Regions from separate parts of the Pantoea sp. Z09 genome, predicted to be linked through region 1. Evidence: riboswitches for the same ligand, from Rfam matches in the RefSeq annotation. Region 1 holds a riboswitch; each other region holds the start of a gene.

Region 1 (7,131 bases):
AAGATTCAGATACCGGCAAATACATGAAGGTAGACCTTTCCAATGATGTTACGGTCACCGACGCCGATGGAAGCACCCCTGCATCAGCAGTCATTACTCTCGGCACTGATGAGGTTGATGATAATGATGTGGTCCAAACCACTGACCCGTTAGCCGCACTGGATGAGGCAATCTCTCAGGTTGATGATTTCCGTTCCAGCCTGGGTGCGGTGCAGAACCGTCTGGATTCAGCGGTCACTAACCTGAACAACACTACTACTAACCTGTCTGAAGCACAGTCCCGTATTCAGGATGCTGACTACGCTACTGAAGTTTCAAACATGTCTAAAGCACAGATCATCCAGCAGGCGGGTAACTCAGTGTTGGCTAAAGCTAACCAAGTTCCGCAGCAGGTATTGTCTCTGCTTCAGGGCTAATAGCTCAAGGCTCCCCCGCATTTGCGGGGGGCTTTATTTTCAACCGTAAAAGCATTGCCATTACAGTGTGTTTACTGATGAAATACCCCCAATTTTAAGTCTACTTTTAGGTTGCATAGTTGTCGAAATGATCAGGCGTCAAGCATACAAGTTTCAATTGAAACCAACTCCAGAACAGATTGCTTCTATGAAGTCATTCGCTGGTGCTTGTCGTTTTGTCTACAATCGTGCTCTAACTATGCAAAGCGACATCTGGCGAAATGGTGATCGCTACATCCCTTATAATAAAATGGCACCGTGGCTAGTTGAATGGAAAAGCCAAGAAGAAATGTCATGGTTGAGCAATGCCCCTTCCCAAATCCTTCAACAATCATTGAAGGATCTTGATAAAGCATTCAACAATCTCTTTGCACGTAGAGCAACCTTTCCTTCTCCAAAAAAGAAGGGCAAAAATGATGCATTCCGTTATCCCACTCAGCGTGTGAAGCTTGATGAAGGCAATGAAAGAATCCAATTGCCTAAGTTAGGTTGGGTGCGTTACAGAAAAAGTCGCTCCATTACAGGCGTGGTTAAAAACGTCACGGTTTCAATGAAACTGGATAAATGGTATGTGAGTTTGCAGACCGAAGCTGAGGTTGATGAGCCTTCATCGCAGCAATCATCAATGATAGGTCTTGATACCAGCAACATTGAATGCATCACCACTTCTGACAGCACTGATTTTTTGTCTCAGGCATCTTTACCCAAAATGGAAAAGTCTCTTGAGAAAAACATTAAGCGTCTGCGCAAGAAGAAGAGATTTAGCTCTAATTGGGTCAAACAAAGGCACAAAGTAAACCGCTTGTTAAATCGCATTTCGAATATGCGTAAAGACCATTTCCATAAGATTTCAACAACACTAAGCAAAAACCACGCGATTGTTGTGATCGAAAATCTTGAGGCTGCAACCTCTTTATCCAAGCGTCCTAAGAGCACTAAACGTTTCCTGTCCAACGAGACTTATGAATTGACAAGGCAGCTTGATTACAAGCTGATTTGGAATGGCGGCGAACTTGTGACCGTGCGCGAACGCGATAACAATTTCAAGCCAGTTTCAGATGACGCCTCAAGCAACCATTATGGCAAGCTAAGGGCTGAAAGGATTTTAGCGGCAGGGCATGCCGTTATTGCCTGTGGAGGAGCGGAGTTATTAGGCCATCCGATGAAACAGGAACCCTCAGAAGATGGCAAAAGCACCGCCAACTTGCTGTAAGTTCGGATTATCCGCGCCGGATGTCAACGTCTGCCCTTAACTTTGAGTTGTGTGGCAAAACAAAAAAGTTTCTAGCCATTTATGAGCATACAATCAGAAAAAAAGCAATAGACTTATGTTGACATTTAATTTCATTTGTGGTATTTTAACGCCGAAGTTGCGAGCGATAGCGAGTAGTGGTATTGTTTAATTATTCTCTGTAGCTATGTTTCATGTAGTAGATGACTATCGTAGATAGGAGTCTACGGAATGGAACATAGCTACAGAATGTATCCCTTCCTGTAAGGGAAAAGGGATAAGATCATTGAATGGTTAGATGCATCACTTTACTCTAGTGATAACTAACGTTAGTTCCAATCTCCCTGATCTAACAGATGAAACACTACACAGTTAACAAAGTTCAGATTGAACTTAACCTTAGAGGTTATCCTGCTGAGATAACTCACAACATCTCACACTTCCTGTAATCCCCTCTTACGCACTCTATTCTCCAACCTTAACCCAACAACCAATTGTATTGAGCGTGCTTCTTAGAACGTCACAGGAGCTACTTTACCCATCTATAAATAGTTGCCCTGCTCACTTTGTGCCGTTCCACTAATTCACTAATGTCCACGCCCTTCCTGTAGTCCTGAATCACCCCGTCCTTAATAGAGAAATTGTGCGTTGAAGGCTTACCGGGCTTACGTCCTGCAACCGTGCATAACTCCTTCCCTGAATCGGCACAGGCTACAGTTATGCGCTTATCTCCTGCACAGTGTTCTTTTCTGAACACAACAACACAAATTGGTAATGGTGATCTCACGCTCTCAAGCCGGGCAGGATGGATGAACTTAACGCCACGGTGTAGAAACCTGATTTCGTGGCAGTGAGGGTTAGCGAACACGCCAGAGAGAAAATATGTCGCCTGTGGTCTGGCTGCAATCACGAATATGGATAAGTCAGCCTCACCTGCTTTCGTAAGGAAATCAGCCGTCATTGAGAAAGGAGGATTGCAAAACACCCTCTCACCTTCCCAGCTTTGAATCAGTGCATCAGCCTCAGCATCCCAATACCGATCACACACTGCATTGTCAGCATCTGCTGCCGCATCAACCGTGAAATCAAATTCATTGTCTAATTCCCTTAACAATTGAAACGGCGTGCGCCAGTCATCCTTACCGCCATTGTTAACACCGTGCCGGATGTATCGAAAGCATTCGTCCCTGATAGTAATGGCCTGCTCCTGAATCCCATAACTCGCTCTAATAGCGAGATATTATGTTTACAAAACAGCCGTCATTCAAGCTAACTTTCTTCCCATTAGATACCACCCAACAACTGTCACGACATACCACAGACAACAGAAACAAGTCAATAAATAAAAATTGACATTTTGTGCTAAATCTGTTATTATAAGAGTGTAGGGTAAGCAAAGCGCGAGATTCCATCTCACAGAGTTTACTTCTCCCTATCGAGCTTTGAGCATCACTGGCCCAGCCGGGATCGCGTCACACAGCACCATTTCATAGCAAACCTTCACACACGAGTGAACCCAAATCTCCCGCGCGATTGCCGCGCTCATTATCTATCCCTGTCATCCAAGCAGGTCTCCAGTAATAAGCCGGAACATTCCTTTCGCCGTGGGATTTTTTTTCAACTTAACAAAAGGAAAACTCATACAGATGAGTGACAAAGATAGCAGCAATTCGCTGCACCTCATTGAGGCGTGGATGCCTCGATTCGAATATCACGTTTACCGCGACCGTTTACGCAGTCACAACCTTCCGACAACCCCAACCCGCGTGGCCTTCCTGTATTGGGCTGAACAGATGATGAAGCACTGCTTCACCTTTGAAGATTTCCTTCAGGAATGGGACAACGGCAACCCGCATCGCGTAATCAATCAGTGGCTGGAATCGGGACTTATTCAGAAGGACTTCTACAACGGCGAGTGGTATTTCGTCACTGAATACGCGGCAGATAACAAGTCACCGTTTACGTGTAAAAGGGCTTTGTTGAATAAATCGAACTTTTGCTGAGTTGAAGGATCAGATCACGTATCTTCCCGACAACGCAGACCGTTCCGTGGCAAAGCAAAAGTTCAAAATCACCAACTGGCCCACCTACAATAAAGCCCTCATCAACCGTGGCTCCATAACTTTCTGGCTGGATGATGAAGCTATTCAGGCCTGGTATGAGTCAGCAACACCTTCTTCACGAGGCAGACCTCAGCGCTATTCTGACCTTGCCATCACGACTGTGCTGGTCATTAAACGCGTATTCAGGCTGACCCTGCGCGCTGCGCAGGGCTTTATTGATTCCATTTTTTCTCTGATGAACGTTCCGCTACGCTGCCCGGATTACAGCTGTGTCAGCAGGCGGGCAAAGTCGGTTAATGTCAGTTTCAAAACGCCCACCCGGGGTGAAATCGCACACCTGGTAATTGATTCCACCGGGCTGAAGGTCTTCGGTGAAGGCGAGTGGAAAGTCAAAAAGCATGGCCAGGAACGCCGCCGTATCTGGCGTAAGCTGCATCTCGCCGTTGACAGTAAAACACATGAAATCATCTGCGCTGACCTGTCGCTGAACAACGTTACGGACTCAGAGGCCTTCCCCGGGTTAATCCGGCAAACCCACCGGAAAATCAGGTCAGCCGCCGCCGATGGCGCTTACGATACCCGGCTATGTCACGATGAACTGCGGCGTAAGAAAATCAGCGCGCTTATCCCTCCCCGAAAAGGTGCGGGTTACTGGCCCGGTGAATATGCAGACCGTAACCGTGCAGTGGCTAATCAGCGAATGACCGGGAGTAATGCGCGGTGGAAATGGACAACAGATTACAACCGTCGCTCGATAGCGGAAACGGCGATGTACCGGGTAAAACAGCTGTTCGGGGGTTCACTGACACTGCGTGACTACGATGGTCAGGTTGCAGAGGCTATGGCCCTGGTACGAGCGCTGAACAAAATGACGAAAGCAGGTATGCCTGAAAGCGTGCGTATTGCCTGAAAACACAACCCGCTACGGGGGAGACTTACCCGAAATCTGATTTATTCAACAAAGCCAGGCTGAGGCGGAGAGACCGTCTGTAGGACTCTTTTCAAGTATCCCCTTGGCATCAGTTAGGAAGGTTTTGAACAGGCTTTTGTAGATCTTCAGATGCTTATGCATCGCTTCATCACCTACAAGATCAGCCTCTGGAACGTCTTCAAGTGCAATCAATTGTTCCAGCGTCATAGAGCGGTATGGCTGCACTACGCGCTTGGGCAGATTTTCAACCACTTCCATCACTTGCTTAATGTCCTGTTTGTTGACTGTGATTACATCCTTCTCCTTGCCCAGCACAACAAACAAAACCTCCATAAAGCGCTCATTGGCCTGTGCAATTCCACGACTCCACTTTGTGCCTTTAGCCGCCTTATACATTTCCCAGGCCTTAAGGAGTGAAATTCCAGACTTTACCTCTATAGGCTTCACAGCTTTTTCAGACTTTGATTTACCACCTGCAAACGAAAGGACACTTTTCAAATCACCTGCTATTGAGGATTTGATTGCATCAATGCGTTTTGTGAAATCTGTCAGTGCAAGAGTTTGATCTTGGACAAAAGGAACCAGAGGAATCAGCGAAGCCATCATCGCGCTGGCAACACGATAGCTATCAGTGTCGAGGCTACGTTTGAAAGATTTACCGTCAGAGAAACGGAATTGGATGTAATACGTATTCGAACGCTGAAACGTATAACGAAGAGATTTATACCTCATAATGTCACCCTCAATTGACCTCGGTAAAATTTCGAGAGCAACGAGAGATAAGTAACCCGTTGTTTTTACTAAAAACGGGTTACATTTACTTCTTTGACGGCGGCCCTACGCTGGCATTATCCAGATCAGGTATTACGGGTATTTCTCAGCCTTCACAAAGAAGGGCACCCCGAGTCGAATGTTACGTCAGCAGCATAAGAGAGGCGCCTGGCGAAAGCAATACGCCTACCTCTTAAGAGGTATTACCAGTTAGCACGGTTCCGCATGATCTCGATCAAGCCGTCACCGCCGAAAAAAGGACTTAATGCTGCGGGTTTACTTTTCATCAGCTGCGCAAACCCCACCTGCCTGACCCATTAAAAATAATCACAGCATTTCATCGCGTTACGTACCCTTATCCACTTGCTATCGCCATCAGGGACGCACCATGAAGTTTTTTCCGTTTATTCCGCACCGCCACCGCTGGCAGGACATTCATATCTCGCGCGCCAACGCCGTGGCGCCCAACGGCAGATGCTATTTTTCCACCTTTATCTCTGCCCGCTGCCGCACCTGCGACGAAACTCTCCATCGCGTCTACTACAGCGATATCAGCGACGCGCAGGCGCGACGCTGGCTGGGATAAACGCTGCGCTGCTGGGTGACGCTTTTGGCAACAACATGTTAGGCTGATGTAACCTGATGCAGATAACAGACGCGCCATGCCCAGCTTGCTTGATACGCTTACCCATCAGATTTACCTTTCCGCTCCGCTGTTTATTTTAATTCTTCTTGGTTACGCCCTGACGCGTATCGGCAAATGGCCGATTTCTATTAGCGAAGGTATGAACCGCTTTGTGTTCAACGTCGCCCTGCCCTGCATGCTGTTCCGCGTAATGAGCGACTTCTATAAAAGCCCGCCGGTGGATGTGCGGCTGCTGCTGGCCTTTTTCGGCAGTTGCCTGCTGATTTTCATCCTTGGCCGCATCCTGGGCGCGCGGCTGTTTAAGCTCGACGGCGTCGCGGGCACGGTTTTCGCCCTTGGCGGCATCTTTTCCAATAACGTGATGCTGGGCATTCCAGTAGCGACGGTGCTGCTTGGTCCGCAGGCGCTGCCGTCGGTGGCGCTGGTGCTGGTATTCAATAGCCTGATCCTCTGGACGCTACTGACTCTTTCGGTGGAGTGGGCGAAACAGGGCAGCTTTTCGCTGCAGGGCATCGGGCGCACCCTGCTCAGCGTGGCGAAAAATCCGCTGATTATCGGCATCCTTAGCGGCACCGCGTGGAGCTTTTTGAAACAGCCGCTGCCGGCCATCGCCGCTGAACCGCTGCGCATGCTTGGCTCTATCGCCGCGCCGCTGTCGCTGGTGACGCTCGGCATGAGCCTCGCGCATTACCGCGTGCGCGACGGGCTACGCGCAAGCTATACCATCTGTTTGCTGAAGCTGATTTTGCAGCCGATGACCATCTGGGCTATCGCCTGGCTGGTGCGTCTGCCGCCGCTGGAGAGTCGGGTAGTGGTGCTGCTGGGTTCGATGGCGGTCGGCGTTAACGTCTACCTGATGTCGCAGAAGTTCAACGTGCTGACCGGGCCGGCGGCGGCGAGCATGCTTCTTTCCACGCTCTTCGCGGCGGTGACGACGCCGATATGGATGATGCTGATGTCGCTGGCGGGCTACTAAAAAAAAAGCCCCGAGACAGCGGTCCCGGGGCAGTTGCGTGGCTATCGCAAAAACTTAT
Region 2 (7,131 bases), 1.6 Mb from region 1:
GTCGATTTGCAGATCGCCGCCGTCATACTCCGCCATAAACGCCATCATCAGCGAATGGGGGAACGGCCAGGGCTGCGACGTGACATAGCGCAAATTCTTGACGCGCACGTTGCTCTCTTCCATGACCTCGCGCGCGACCGCCTGCTCCAGCGTTTCGCCTACCTCGACAAAGCCCGCCAGCACGGTATAGATGCTGTTGCGATGGCGCGCATGGTTGGCGAGCAGAATCTCATCGCCGCGCCGAATGGCGACAATGATGCAGGGCGCGATTTGCGGATAGTAGCGTTCGCGGCAGTGGCCGCACAGACAGGCGTTCTCCTGCTTGCTGAGATGCATCTCGTGACCGCAGTAGCCGCAGAAGCGATGCGAGCGATAAAACTCCGCCAGCTGCACCGCGCGTCCGGCCAGCTGGAACAGCCCCGCCTCTTCATCAATCAGCTGGCGCACCGAGAACATATCGCGATCGCGATTTTCACACACCAGCCAGACCGTTTCGCCTTGCCACTCGCCGACCGCCTGCGCCTTGCTTCCCGCTAGCTTAAACGCAGCGGCGCTGCCGTGCGGCAGGTCGCCCTGCGGCAACCAAAGTTTCTGTTCATGGCTGACAATCCACCATCCAGCGTCTACGCTTGAGATCTCATGTTGCATCTAATCGTCATCCTTAGCGTCTTTTCGATACGCTGAAGTCCTGATGTTAAGTATGTAGACAAACAACTATACCCTAAATCGTTCAGCTTGCAGGCGGCCTCTGACCCGCCGCGGCCGCCACGGTCAGGGGGATTTTATTGATATGGAGTCAGAAATGCTTAACCAGTTAAATGTCCTGACCGAGCGCGTAGGTGGCAGCAATGAACTGGTCGATTCGTGGCTGGACGCCCGTCGCCAGCTACTGGTGTCTTATTACCACCTGGTTGGGCTGAAACCCAACAAAGAGGCGCTCACGACGTTAGACGAGCAGGCGCTCGACAACTTTTGTCACGGTCTGGTCGATTACCTTTCCGCCGGTCACTTCAGTATCTATGAGCGCATCATCAATGAGATGGAAGGCGACAGCCCGATGATCGCCGCCGCGCAGATTTATCCGCCGCTGGAAGCCAATACCGAACGTCTGATGCAGCTCTACGATGGCCATCTGCAGCAGTCGATCGACGACGACAACTGTGTTGATTTCCAGCTGGCGCTGTCGGAAGTCGGCGAAGTGCTGGAGGCACGTTTCACGCTGGAAGATAAGCTGATCCAGCTTGCCTGGGATAACAGCCTGGTGCGCGCCCCGGTGGCGAACGACAGCAGCCAGCTCTCGCGTCCGGCTTAAGGTTAACCAGTTGTAAATCGCTTGTTATTCTGAACCAGCCCTTTTATGCTAAACGGGTTTTCGGCGATAACGTCGAAAACCCGTTTTGTTTTTGTGCAATATGCACTGGCGTTTTGCGTTTTAAGCGTAGCGTGCGCAGCCAGTTCACGCTCGGACAGCGCGCAGGGACGGGAGCATACTGAAGTATGTGACCGTCACGAGCACTGCCCAGGCGCGAAATGGCAAGCTAAGTAGCTTAAAACGTAAAACGAAATCTTGTCGGAGTGCCCGCAAGGGCTGAGACCGTTAATTCGGGATCCGCGGAACCTGATCAGGTTAGAACCTGCGAAGGGAACAAGAGTAAACATCATCAGTGCGCAGGCGGCTGCCTGTCGTGTCTGTTACTCCTTCCGAACTCCGGACAAGCAACGTTCCCCCTCAACAGGAAAATTGCTATGTCTACCACCAAAACCAACCGACGTGAGCAGCGCGCGCAGGCGCAGGCGTTTATCCATGCGCTTCAGGGCGGCGTCGCCTTTCCCAACTCAAAACGTATCTGGATCCAGGGCAGCCGCGACGATATCCGCGTGCCGATGCGCGAGATCCAGCTCAGCCCGACGCTGACGGGCGGCAGCAAGGATGCGCCGCGCTATGAGGAAAATGAGGCGGTGCCGGTCTACGATACGGCGGGGCCTTATGGCGATCCCGATGCCACGATCGACGTACAGCGCGGGCTGGCGAAGCTGCGCGCCGGCTGGATTGCCGCGCGCGGCGACAGCGATACGTTAGAGCAAATCAGCTCGCACTACACCCAGCAGCGTCTGGCCGATGATGGGCTGGATCATCTGCGTTTCGACCATTTGCCGCAGCCGCGCCGCGCGAAAGCGGGACGCCGCGTCACGCAGCTCCACTATGCGCGTCAGGGTATCGTGACGCCGGAGATGGAGTTTATCGCGCTGCGCGAGAATATGGGGCGCGAGCGCATTCGCGGTGAAGTGCTGCGTCAGCAGCATCCGGGCTACAGCTTCGGCGCGCAGCTGCCGGAAAACATCACGCCTGAGTTCGTGCGTCAGGAAGTGGCCGCTGGCCGCGCCATCATTCCCGCCAATATCAACCATCCCGAGTCGGAGCCAATGATTATCGGCCGTAACTTCCTGGTGAAGGTCAACGCCAACATCGGCAACTCGGCGGTCACCTCCTCTATCGAGGAAGAGGTAGAGAAACTGGTCTGGTCAACGCGCTGGGGCGCCGACACCGTGATGGATCTTTCGACCGGCCGCTATATTCACGAAACGCGCGAATGGATCCTGCGCAATAGCCCGGTGCCTATCGGCACCGTGCCGATCTATCAGGCGCTGGAGAAGGTCAACGGCGTCGCGGAAAATCTCGACTGGGAGGTGTTCCGCGACACCCTGCTGGAGCAGGCGGAGCAAGGGGTAGATTACTTCACTATTCATGCCGGCGTGCTGCTGCGCTATGTGCCGATGACGGCGAAGCGCCTGACCGGCATTGTCTCGCGCGGCGGATCCATTATGGCGAAGTGGTGCCTGTCGCATCACCGCGAGAGTTTTCTCTATGAGCATTTCCGCGAGATTTGCGAAATCTGCGCCGCCTACGACGTTTCCCTGTCGCTCGGCGACGGGCTGCGTCCCGGCTCGATTCAGGATGCCAACGACGAGGCGCAGTTCGCCGAGTTGCACACGCTGGGCGAGCTGACAAAGATCGCCTGGGAGTATGACGTGCAGGTGATGATCGAAGGCCCCGGCCATATTCCGATGCAGATGATCCGCCGCAATATGACCGAACAGCTGGAACATTGCCACGAGGCACCGTTTTACACGCTTGGCCCGCTGACCACCGATATCGCGCCCGGCTACGATCACTTCACCTCCGGCATCGGCGCCGCGATGATCGGCTGGTTCGGCTGCGCCATGCTCTGCTACGTCACGCCGAAAGAGCACCTTGGCCTGCCGAACAAAGAGGACGTCAAACAGGGGCTGATTACCTATAAGATCGCCGCCCACGCGGCGGATCTGGCCAAGGGCCATCCCGGCGCGCAGATCCGCGATAACGCCATGTCCAAAGCGCGTTTCGAATTCCGCTGGGAAGATCAGTTTAACCTGGCGCTCGATCCGCATACCGCCCGCGCCTATCACGATGAGACGCTGCCGCAGGAGTCAGGCAAAGTCGCTCACTTCTGCTCGATGTGCGGCCCTAAATTCTGCTCGATGAAAATCAGTCAGGAGGTGCGCGACTACGCGGCCCGCCAGCAAACCGAGGCGCAGCCTGTTGAGATCGGCATGCAGCAGATGTCGGACCGGTTTCGCCGCCAGGGCAGCGAGCTTTATCACTCGGCCGATGCGCTGAACGAGGAGAACCCATGAATACCCCCTTTCCCGCTACCGCGCCGCGCTTAGGGCTCTATCCGGTGGTCGACAGCGTCGAGTGGATCGCGCGACTGCTGGAGGCGGGCGTGCGCACTATCCAGCTGCGCATCAAAGATCGCGATGACGAGGCGGTAGAACCGGCGATCGCCGAGTCGATTGCCCTCGGCAAGCGCTATCACGCGCGGCTGTTTATCAATGATTACTGGCGGCTGGCGATCAAGCATCGCGCCTATGGCGTGCATCTCGGTCAGGAGGATCTCGACGTCGCCAACCTGAATGCCATTCGCGAGGCGGGCCTGCGGCTGGGCCTGTCGACCCATGACGACGCCGAACTGGATCGCGCGCTGGCGATTGGCCCTTCCTATATCGCGCTGGGGCATATTTTTCCCACCCAGACGAAAGCGATGCCGTCCGCGCCGCAAGGTCTGGCGGAGCTGCAGCGGCATATCGCGCGGCTGAAGGGCATCTCCACCGTGGCGATTGGCGGCATCAGCCTTGAACGCGCGCCTGCGGTGCTGGCGACCGGCGTCGGCAGCATCGCCGTGGTCAGCGCCATCACTCAGGCGCCAGACTGGCGCGCGGCGACTGAGACGTTGCTAAAACTGGCAGAGGCGCAGCCAGACGCCTGAAACGCAATACGCCGCGCAAAAGGCAGCAACGGTTTGCAACAGCGGTAAAAAGCATGGAAGACGGCGCGCAGCGACAGGCATTCTCTGTAGCGCCGTTTTTCTGTTTCGCTACAGTGGCTCTCGCCGGGTTATCCAGCCCGGCCAGGGCCAGGACCTCCCCTTCACCCTCTCTGGCCCTGCCCTCAGCTACTTCGCCAGGAGGATCTCATGCTGCATGGATTGTGGAGAGTGTTCGCCCGCGCAGGCGGCTATCGCGCGCTCGACGGCCTCGCCGACTTTTGCCAGCGCCTGTTCGACGCGATCGTCGAGCGTTATCGCAAAGCTCAGCCGCAGACAGTTACGGTATTTTCCCGAGGCGGAAAAAAGCGAGCCGACCGCGATCTGAATATGAGAATCGCGCAGCTCGCGGTTAAGGCGCACGGCGTCAAACGCCTCCGGCAGCTCAACCCACATCATAAATCCGCCCTGCGGCCGCGACACGCAGATGCCACACGGAAAATAGTGGCGCACCCAGCAGCTAAAGCTGCTGTAGTTGCGCTGATAAAACTGACGCATGCGCCGCAGATGCGGCTGATAGTGGCCCTGACGAATAAACTCCGCCAGCGCGTGCTGCGCCAGCGTATTGCTCGAGCCGGTGGCGATATATTTCATATGCAGCACGCGGTCGCGATAGCGCCCCGGCGCCACCCAGCCTGTGCGCAGGCCTGGGGCGATGGTTTTCGAAAAAGAGCTGCACAGCAGCACGCGGCCGTCCAGATCCATCGACTTCAGGGTCGCGGGCCGCGGATAGTCCCACGCCAGTTCGCCATAAACATCGTCTTCGATAATCGCCACGTCAAAACGCTGCGCCAGCGTCAGCAGCGCGCGCTTGCGCGCTTCCGGCATAATAAAGCCCAGCGGATTGTTGCAGTTCGGTACCACCATCACCGCCTTGATTGGCCACTGCTCGAACGCCAGCTCAAGCGCTTCCAGACTGATGCCGGTGACCGCATCGGTGGGGATCTCGATGGCGCGGATGCCGAAGCCGCGCAGGGTCTGCATAATGCCGTGGAACGATGGCGACTCCACCGCGATGATGTCGCCTGGCTCGCATACCGCGCGAATCGATACCGACAGCGCTTCATGGCAGCCGGTGGTGATGACGATATCCTCAACCGACAGCTGACAGCCGCTGTCGATGGCCAGCCGCGCGATCTGCTCGCGCAAGGCGACCACGCCATACAGATTATCGTAGCCGAGAAGTTCGGTTGCCTGCCGCTGCGCCTGACGGCTGAGGATTTTCCACATCGGTTTAAGGGTAGGCTGCGTCAGATTAGGCATGCCGCTGCCCAGCTGCATCATGTTCGGCTCCAGCCGCGTATCGAGCAGATCCAGCACCGACTCCCACTGCGTGATCTCTACTGGACGCTGTACCGGGCGCGTCAGCCGCGGCACCGGCGGTGTCGCTTTGCGCGGCGTAACGAAATAGCCGGAACGCGGCTGCGGCGTAATCAGCTGCTTCTCCTCCAGCACGTGATAGGCCTGCTGCACGGTGCTAATGCTGACGCCATGTTCAAGGCTCAGGCTCCGCACTGACGGCAGCTTCTCGCCGTGGCGATAAAGCCCCTGCTCAATGCGCTGTGCCAGATGCATCGCCAGCTGTTGATAACGCGTCATGATCGTCTCCCTCAGGCAAGCAGCGGTGAAAAACAGTACAGACAAGCGTTTTTTTTACCATTCAGATGGTCTTTGCGGCAATCTGTATGTTAAAGAAAGTCGATTTTTGCGTCTGTATCCTTTTTCCGCGTCGGCGGACACTACTCCCTGGTTCATAAACGAGGATCAGGAAAATGGGATATGAAGAAAACTGTGCGGCCAAACCTTTCGCGGTCACGCCATGGCATCTGCTGCGCGCCCTCGCGCACGGCATTAAAGCGATCCACCAGCGGCGTAAGACGCGTCAGATCCTGTCGCATCTGAACGATGCGCAGCTCAAAGATATCGGATTGACGCGCAGCGATATTGAAAACGAACGATGGTAACGCCGGAGCGCGTCAGGCCGCATGGACTAACCGTCCGCCACAGCGGGCAGAAAAACCTGCCCGCTGCCTTATCCAGCCAGGCTAGACAGCGGCGTCGTAGGGCGAGAGAAGCCCGGTTAAGAAATCGATAACCTTCTGCGTGCGGCGCGGGGTCAGGCGGCGCTCCAGACGCAGCACCCACATATTCATTCTCTCGGTTCGCCAGGCTTTTAGTATCTCGACCACCGCGCCGCTGGCGAAATCGGGCGCGCCTAGCCAGTAAGGCGCCCAGCCTATGCCGCAACCCGCCCGCACCATCTGCCAGGCAGCCTGACCATCGTCGAACAAGTAGCGCGAGGCGGGCTCCCAGCGCACCGCTCTGCCATCCTCAGGCGAACTAAAACGCCAGGCGTCCGCCCGCCCTTTATTGAGATTCCAGAAACCTATCTGGCTATGCGCGCTGAGTTCGAAGGGCGTAGACGGCTCGCCGTGCTGCTCGAGATAGCCGGGCGTCGCGCAGGCGACCCAGGGAAAACTAAAGAGCCTGCGCGCGGAATGACCCGGCCAGGCTTCCAGCGGGCCGGAACGGAGCGCGAAATCAAAACCGCCGCCTGCTAAATCCACCATTGCGTCGCTAAAGTGCATTTCCAGTGCGATCTCAGGATGCGCGGCAAGAAAGGCGGGCAGCGCAGGCATGATGCAGGCGCGTCCAAAAGAGGATGGCACGGAGATGCGCACCCGGCCGCTGGCACCCTCATCCTCGATGCCGCTCAGCGCGTTCTCAACCTGATTCACCTCTTCCAGCAGTCCACGCGCCAGCGTCA
Region 3 (7,131 bases), 2.0 Mb from region 1:
TCGGCGTCGTCGGGATGCGCCAGCCCTTCCACCAGGCCAACCGGATCGATCAGGAAGCTGCGGATAATCGACGGATAGAGGCTTTTGTAGTCGAGCACCAGCACCGAGTCGTAGAGGCCGGGACGCGAATCCATCACATAGCCGCCTGGGCTCGCCTCCGGCGCGATCTCGCCGAGATTTGGCGCGACAAAGCCGGCGCGGTGCATGCGCGGAATATAAAGATGGTTAAAGGCCGCCACCGATCCGCCGTGACGATCCGCCGCCAAACCGTTCACCGACGCGCGCTCCAGCAGAAACGGCATAATCTCGGTTTTATGGAAGATGCGCGTGACCAGCTCGCAGTCTTTGAGGTTATAGCGCGCCAGCGCCGGCTTATCGTTGGCGAAGCGCCAGTTGATCTCCTCCATGCGGTGCCAGGGATTGTCGATCGCCTTGCCTTCGCCCAGCAGGGTTTGCGACACCGACTCAAGGCTAAAAGAGGGGAACATCCAGAAGGCGGATTTCAGCGCCTCGATGCCGTCGATAATCAGACGGCCCGGCGCGCCGGCGGCAAAGACGCCAGGCTTGAAGCCGTGCTCGCGCCACTCCAGCGGCGTATTCTGGCGGCCGAGGCGCAGCGGGATGCCGTAGCGATCGGCGTGCTTTTGCAGCACGCGCAGATCGAACTGAATGACGTTCCAGCCGATCAGCACGTCGGGATCGTGTTCGGCGAACCAGACGTTGAGCGCCTCCAGCAGCTGCGGGCGCGTATCGAGATAGGTCAGCTCGAAGTCGAGCGCGCTGGCGTCGCCGTTGGGCGGGCCCAGCATAAAGACCTGCCGCTGGCCGCAGCCCTCCAGCCCGATGCAGTAGAGTTCGCCGTGCTGGGTGGTTTCAATATCCAGCGACACCCACTTCAGCGGCGGACGGTAGTCGGGATGCGGCTTCAGGCGGGCGTTGACCAGCGCGTCGCCCTGCGGCTCGCCGCTGAACCAGACCGGCGCGGTGATAAAGCGCTCCATCAGGAAACGCTCCGGCGGCCGGATATCCGCTTCATAAACCGGAATACCCTGTTCGCGCAGCAGCTTCTCCAGCCGCTGCAGCTGGCGATGCTGGCGACAGTAGAGGCCGAATACCGGGCGGCGGCGAAAATCCCTCAGCGCCAGCGGCTGGAAGCGCACCTGGCGCTCGTCGCGCAGCAGCGCTTCCACCTGCGGCTGATAGTCGCGCGGAATAAAGGCCACCGCCTCCTGAGCGGGCAGCACCAGACGCTGCGCGCCGCTGTCGGTGGCCAGCCAGAAGATGATTTCAGTGCCCTGAGCGCTGTCGCGCCAGTGACGAGTAAGCAGGAATCCTGCGCGCGGCGTATTCACATCGGCTCCAGAGGAAAAAACAGCCAGAGTATATCATGGTTATTTATCCAGTGCGCGCGGGCGCGCTTTTGTCAATATCACCCTACAATTCTTACCTTGACGCTGCCGCGCCGCCTCTGGACAATCCAGCATCCGAAATCTGAGAAGGACGGTTATGGAAGCCTGGATTCAACATCTGTTTACGCAGTCGCTGGAGTACGCGCTGATCGCCGTTGCGCTGGTGACCTTTCTTGAATCGCTGGCCTTTGTCGGCCTGCTGCTGCCGGGCACCGTGATGATGGCGAGCCTGGGCGCGCTGGTGGGCAGCGGGCAGATTGGGCTCTATCCCGCCTGGGCGGCGGGCATTGTCGGTTGCCTGCTGGGCGACTGGCTCTCTTACGGCATCGGCTGGAAGTTTCAGGGGCCGCTGCACCGCTGGAAATACCTGCAAAAATACAAAGGGCTGCTGGATAAAACCGAGCACGCGCTGCATCAGCACAGCATGTTTACCATCCTGGTCGGGCGCTTTGTCGGGCCGACGCGTCCGCTGATCCCGCTGGCGGCGGGCATGCTCGAGCTGCCGGTGCGCAAATTTCTGCCGCCGAACCTGATCGGCTGCCTGCTGTGGCCGCCGCTCTATCTGCTGCCGGGCATTCTGGCGGGCGTGGCGATCGACGTGCCGAAGGACGCGCAGAGCGGCGCCTTTAAGTGGCTGCTGCTGCTGGTGGCGCTGCTGGTGTGGCTGGGCTGCTGGCTCGGCTGGCGCTGGTGGCGCAGCGGCAAAAGCCGCGACTGGGCGACGCCGTATCTGCCGCCTGCGCGCCTGCGCTGGCTGGCGCCGCTGGGCATGATCGTCGCGGTGGCCGCCTTCGCCGCCATCCAGTTCCATCCGATGATGCCGATGTTCCGTCGGCTGCTATGGCAGGTCTTTTTTGCCTGACGCGCGCGCGATGCCGAGCACCTCGGCTTCGCGCGTAGTGCCCGACAACAGCGCCTCGGTCGCGCCGTCCCAGTAGACGCGGCCGTCGACGATCACCAGACTGCGCGGCGCAATCTGCTGCGCATCCTCCAGGCTGTGCGACACCATCAACAGGGTGATCGCCCGCGCCTCGCAGACGCGCCGCACCAGCTGCAGCATCTCGTTACGCAGCGCCGGATCGAGCGCCGAAAAGGGCTCGTCGAGCAGCAGCACCGGGCGCTCGCGCAGCAGACAGCGCGCCAGCGCCGCGCGCTGCCGCTGACCGCCGGAGAGCTGGCCCGGCAGGCGCGTCAGCAGATCGCTTAACCCCACCTGATCGGCAATCTCCTCCAGCTGGCGCCGCTGCGCGGCGTTGAGCTTCAGCCCCGGATGCAGGCCCAGCGCCATATTCTGCTGCACGTTAAGGTGCGGAAACAGGTTGTTCTCCTGAAACAGCATCGACACCGGACGCTGCGACGGCACGCTGTGGGTGTGATCCGCGCCGTCGATGCGCAGCGCGCCCTGGCTGACCGGCAGAAAGCCGGCGATCAGGCTCAGCAGCGTGCTTTTGCCCGCGCCGCTTGGCCCCAGCACCGCCAGCCGTTCACCGCGCGCGGCGCTGAGGCTGAAACGCATCGGCAGATGTTGATAGAGATAGGTCAGATTAGTCAGTGTCAGCATGGCGGCCAGGAAGGGATTCCATCAGGGTAAACAGCAGCAAACAGAGCGCCAGCAGCAGCAGCGCGGTGACCGCGCCGTCTGCGCCGCGGTAGGCGCCGGTCTGCTGATAGAGGTAAAAGGGCAGGGTGCGGAAGTCGGCGCTGCCGAACAGTGCCACCACGCCGAAGTCGCCGATAGAGAGCACGCAGGCGAAGGCCAGCGCCTGCGCCAGCGGACGCTTCAGCGCGCGCAGTTCGATCAGCCGCAGCCGGTTCCAGCCGCTGACGCCCAGCGAGGCGCAGAGATGCGTATAGCGCTCGGCAAGATCGCGCATCGGATTTTCCAGCACCTTGAGCGCATAGGGCACGGCGAGCAGCGCGTTGGCGAAGATCACCAGCCCGTCGGGCGAGTCGGGCAGGCCGGTGGTGGCGTTGAACAGCAGAAAGAAGCCGGTCGCCAGCACGATGCCCGGCATCGCCAGGATCAGCATGCCGCTGGTTTCTATAAGCTGCGCAGGCAGCAGGCGCTGACGCAGGCGCAGCTCGCGGCTGCTCCACAGCAGCATCATGGTCAGCGTGACGCAGAGCACGCCGGCGCCGACAGCGATGCGCAGCGAGGTCAGGGTCGCCTGCCACAGCGCCGGCTGCGCCAGCGCGCCGCCCGACGCGCCGCGCAGCCCGTCAACCACCACCGCCAGCAGCGGCGGCAGCAGCAGCAAGAGGGCCAGCGTGATAATCAGCGCGTCGGCAAAGCGCGCGCGCCGCGAATCCTGCGGATCGCGCCAGCCGCGCAGCGGCGTGCTGCCCGCTGGGATCGCCTTGCTGAAGCGCTGGCTCAGCAGCACCAGCGTCAGGCAGAAGGCGAGCTGGATCAGCGCCAGCAGCGCGGCGCGGCCGGGATCGTAGTCGTAGCTCAGCGCCTGAAAGATCGCCAGCTCAACGGTGGTGGCCTGCGGGCCGCCGCCGAGCGACAGCACGGTGGCGAAGCTGGCGAAGCAGAGCATAAAAATCAGCGCGCCGGTCGGCAGCAGCTGACGGCGCAGCCAGGGCCACTCCAGCAGGTGGAACAGATGCCAGCCGCGCAGGCCGAGCTGGGCGGCGAGCTGACGCTGCTCGCCGGGAATGCTCTCCAGCGCCTGCAGCATCAGGCGCGTTGCCAGCGGCAGGTTGAAAAAAACGTGCGCCAGCAGAATGCCCTGTAGCCCATAGGGCGAAAAGCGGTAGTCAACGCCGAGCAGCTGGCAGAGCTGCGCCAGCCAGCCGACCCGGCCATAGACCGTCAGCAGGCCGAATACCGCCACCAGCACCGGCAGCACCAGCGTCATGGCGCAGAGGCGCAGCAGCAGCTGGCGGCCGGGAAAGCGGCGCCGGTAGAGCGCGCGCGCCAGCGGGATCGCCGGCAGCAGCGACAGCAGCGCGGAGAGCAGCGCCTGGGTAAAGGAGAAGCGCACCACATGGCGCAGATAGCTGTCGTGCAGCAGCCCACGCCAGTCGCCCGTCGGCGCGCTGAACCAGAGCGCGCCGAACGCCAGCAGCGCCACGGCGAGCAGCAGCAGCGCAGCAGCGCCGCCCGGCACCAGCCACAGCGGGATTAGCGGCTGACGGCGCGTTGCCATGCGCTAATCCAGCTGGCGCGCTGCTGCGCCACGTCCTGCGGGCTATAGTGCAGCGCGGTTTGCGGCACGCTCAGCGTCTGGAAACCGGCGGGCAGATCGCTTTTGATCACCGGATACATCCAGTTGCCGGTCGGGATGGCGTTCTGGAAGGCGGGCGTCAGCATAAACTGCATGAACTGCTGCGCCAGCTTCGGCTGCTTGCTGCTGGCGAGCTGCGCGGCGACTTCTACCTGCAGGTAGTGGCCTTCGGCGAACGGCGCGGCGGCGTAGTTCGCTTTCTTCTCTTCAATCAGGTGATAGGCGGGCGAGGTGGTGTAGCTCAGCACCAGATCCCCTTCGCCTTTCAGGAACAGTCCGTAGGCTTCGCTCCAGCCTTTGGTCACGGTGACGGTTTTCTGCGCCAGCTTCTGCCAGGCCTCGGGCGCCTTGTCGCCGTAGACCTTCTGCATCCAGAGCAGCAGGCCAAGGCCTGGGGTGCTGGTGCGCGGATCTTCATAGATGACACGCCACTTCTCCGGGCTTTCCACCAGTTCTTTCAGGCTGGTGGGCGGGTTTTTCAGGCGCGTTTTATCGTAGACGAAGGCGAAGTAGCCGTAGTCGAAGGGCACGAAGGTCTGATCCTGCCAGCCGCCTGGCAGCGTCAGGCTATGGAGATCGACCGTGCTTTTGGCGAACAGGCCGGTCTGCTGCGCCGCCTGCAGCAGATTGTTATCGAGGCCGAGCACCACGTCGGCCTTGCTGTTCTTGCCCTCCATGCGCACGCGGTTCAGCAGCGAGACGCCATCTTCCAGCGCCACATAGTTCAGCTCGCAGCCGCACTGCGCTTCAAACGCCTTTTTAACCGCCGGGCCGGGGCCCCATTCGGCGGAGAACGAGTCGTAGGTATAGACGGTCAGGGCAGGTTTGGCCGCCAGCGCCGGCACGGACAGCAATATCAGCAGAGGGAGAATCTGTTTAACCACTTTGCGCTCCAGGGGAGAGTTGTTATGAGTCGCAAAGGATCTGAGCGTAGCAGCCTCTCAAATCCCTACGTCGGTATTAACCGAATCAGGTTCGACGGGTTTATCTCAGCCTTTTGCAGGCACCCCGTTGAGAACGGCTCATTCTAGACATTTCGACGCCAGGGGGAAAGCGTCACAGCGTCGGCGGCGCGAACCAGGCGGATTTAAAGTCGAACCAGCCGAGGGTGTTAAGCCGCACGCCGCGCATGCTGCGCTGGCCTTCCAGCAGCAGCCAGTGATGGAACAGCGGATGCAAACCGCCCGCGTCCAGCAGCCGCTTGCTCCATTCGGCGAGCGGCAGCGCTTTGCGCCGCCAGCGCGCGGCGTCCTCTTCCCAGTCGAGCGGCAGACAGTGATGTAGCAGCGGGATCTCGTAGAGCTGGGCGAACAGCGCATACTCCAGCGGCAGAGTGAAGTTGACGCTGCCGAGCCAGACGTCGCTCTCCGCCTCGCCCTGATGCCAGGTTTCGTAGTCGACCTCGCGGGTAATCAGCTGCACCTGATGCTGCGCCAGCAGCGGACGCAGCGCGCTGGCGATGCCGTGATGTTCCACATGCTGGCTGTACCAGGTCAGCGTCAGGCGCTCCAGCCCCGCCGGCTTCTCCACCGGCGTCAGGTCGCGGCGGTGATGCCAGCGCGGCAGCAGGCCGTAGGCGGGATACCAGTAGCGCTGATAGCCCATCTCTGCATGGTTGAGCAGGGCGATGGGATTGAGCAAATAGCCGAGCCAGCGGCGGATGGCCGCGTCGCGACCTGTCGCGGAGCGCTGGTCGAACAAGAGGAAATAGCAGCCCTCTTCAAGGCGGCTCTCTTCTGATTTTTCATCCTCGCCGTCGCCCTGCAGCCGCACGCCGGAATAGACCAGCTCGTCGCTGATCTCCGGCAGCACCCAGATAGAGACGTCGTCGATCAGCGCGCGAAAGCCGAAGTAGTCGTCGAACGCTTCGATTTTCAGCTGGCTCTGCTGGTTGCGCACCACGCGATAGGGGCCAGTGCCGACGGGCTGGCGGGCAAAGTCGCGCATCTGCGGCCACTCGCGCGGCAGGATCATCGCGCTGACGCTGCCGAGCAGCCACGGCAGCCAGCTGTCCGGTTCGCTGAGGTGGATATCCAGCGTCCAGGGCGCGGGCGAATCAATCTCACGGATATGGGAGAAGAGCGGCTGCGGTCGCAGGCGCTCCAGGCTTGAAATCACGTCCGCCATCTCCAGCTCGCGGCCGTGGTGAAAGCGGATCGCCGGGCGCAGGTAGAAGCGCCAGTGCAGCGGCGAGATCGCCTGCCAGTGATGGGCGATATCCGCTTCGATTTCCCCGTTTTCCTCATTTATACGCGTCAGGCCGTTGAAAATTTGCCGCGCCAGATGGGTTTCCGAGCGACGCAGCGGCGAGCCAGGCAGCAGGTTGAGCAGCGGCCGGTAGTAGAGCACGCGCAAAATATGTTTGCCCTGACGAAAGCTGCGGCCAAGGTGGGCGCGGATCATCTGGCGCACCTCCGCCTTGTCGCCGACCAGCTGCACCAGCTGATCGATGCGATCCTGCGCCAGCAGATCTTCGGCGCGCTCCTGCT

The links. A riboswitch is a leader RNA that binds a small molecule or an ion and turns the genes downstream of it on or off. The one in region 1 is predicted to bind thiamine pyrophosphate.
Region 2: another riboswitch for thiamine pyrophosphate. It lies ahead of thiC (phosphomethylpyrimidine synthase ThiC); the one in region 1 lies ahead of MC269_RS06075 (hypothetical protein).
Region 3: another riboswitch for thiamine pyrophosphate. It lies ahead of thiB (thiamine ABC transporter substrate binding subunit); the one in region 1 lies ahead of MC269_RS06075 (hypothetical protein).

The regions. Positions count from the first base shown of each region.
Region 1 covers NZ_CP092373.1:1,264,133-1,271,263, reverse strand. The annotation lists gene MC269_RS06100 (FliC/FljB family flagellin) at 1-416, shown strand, start outside; gene MC269_RS06095 (transposase) at 544-1,668, shown strand; gene MC269_RS06090 (DNA N-6-adenine-methyltransferase) at 2,216-2,800, opposite strand; gene MC269_RS06085 (hypothetical protein) at 3,333-3,689, shown strand; gene MC269_RS06080 (IS5-like element IS903B family transposase) at 3,691-4,659, shown strand; gene MC269_RS06075 (hypothetical protein) at 4,705-5,412, opposite strand; TPP riboswitch at 5,498-5,594, opposite strand; gene MC269_RS06070 (hypothetical protein) at 5,840-6,037, shown strand; gene MC269_RS06065 (AEC family transporter) at 6,114-7,073, shown strand; gene ahpF (alkyl hydroperoxide reductase subunit F) at 7,128-7,131, opposite strand, start outside.
Region 2 covers NZ_CP092373.1:3,626,636-3,633,766, forward strand. The annotation lists gene nudC (NAD(+) diphosphatase) at 1-648, opposite strand, end outside; gene MC269_RS17350 (Rsd/AlgQ family anti-sigma factor) at 803-1,312, shown strand; TPP riboswitch at 1,562-1,662, shown strand; gene thiC (phosphomethylpyrimidine synthase ThiC) at 1,747-3,675, shown strand; gene thiE (thiamine phosphate synthase) at 3,672-4,307, shown strand; gene MC269_RS17365 (PLP-dependent aminotransferase family protein) at 4,494-5,963, opposite strand; gene MC269_RS17370 (DUF1127 domain-containing protein) at 6,137-6,328, shown strand; gene MC269_RS17375 (LysR family transcriptional regulator) at 6,410-7,131, opposite strand, start outside.
Region 3 covers NZ_CP092373.1:3,237,627-3,244,757, reverse strand. The annotation lists gene polB (DNA polymerase II) at 1-1,352, opposite strand, end outside; gene MC269_RS15525 (DedA family protein) at 1,507-2,271, shown strand; gene thiQ (thiamine ABC transporter ATP-binding protein ThiQ) at 2,248-2,970, opposite strand; gene thiP (thiamine/thiamine pyrophosphate ABC transporter permease ThiP) at 2,954-4,564, opposite strand; gene thiB (thiamine ABC transporter substrate binding subunit) at 4,540-5,526, opposite strand; TPP riboswitch at 5,571-5,663, opposite strand; gene sgrR (HTH-type transcriptional regulator SgrR) at 5,699-7,131, opposite strand, start outside.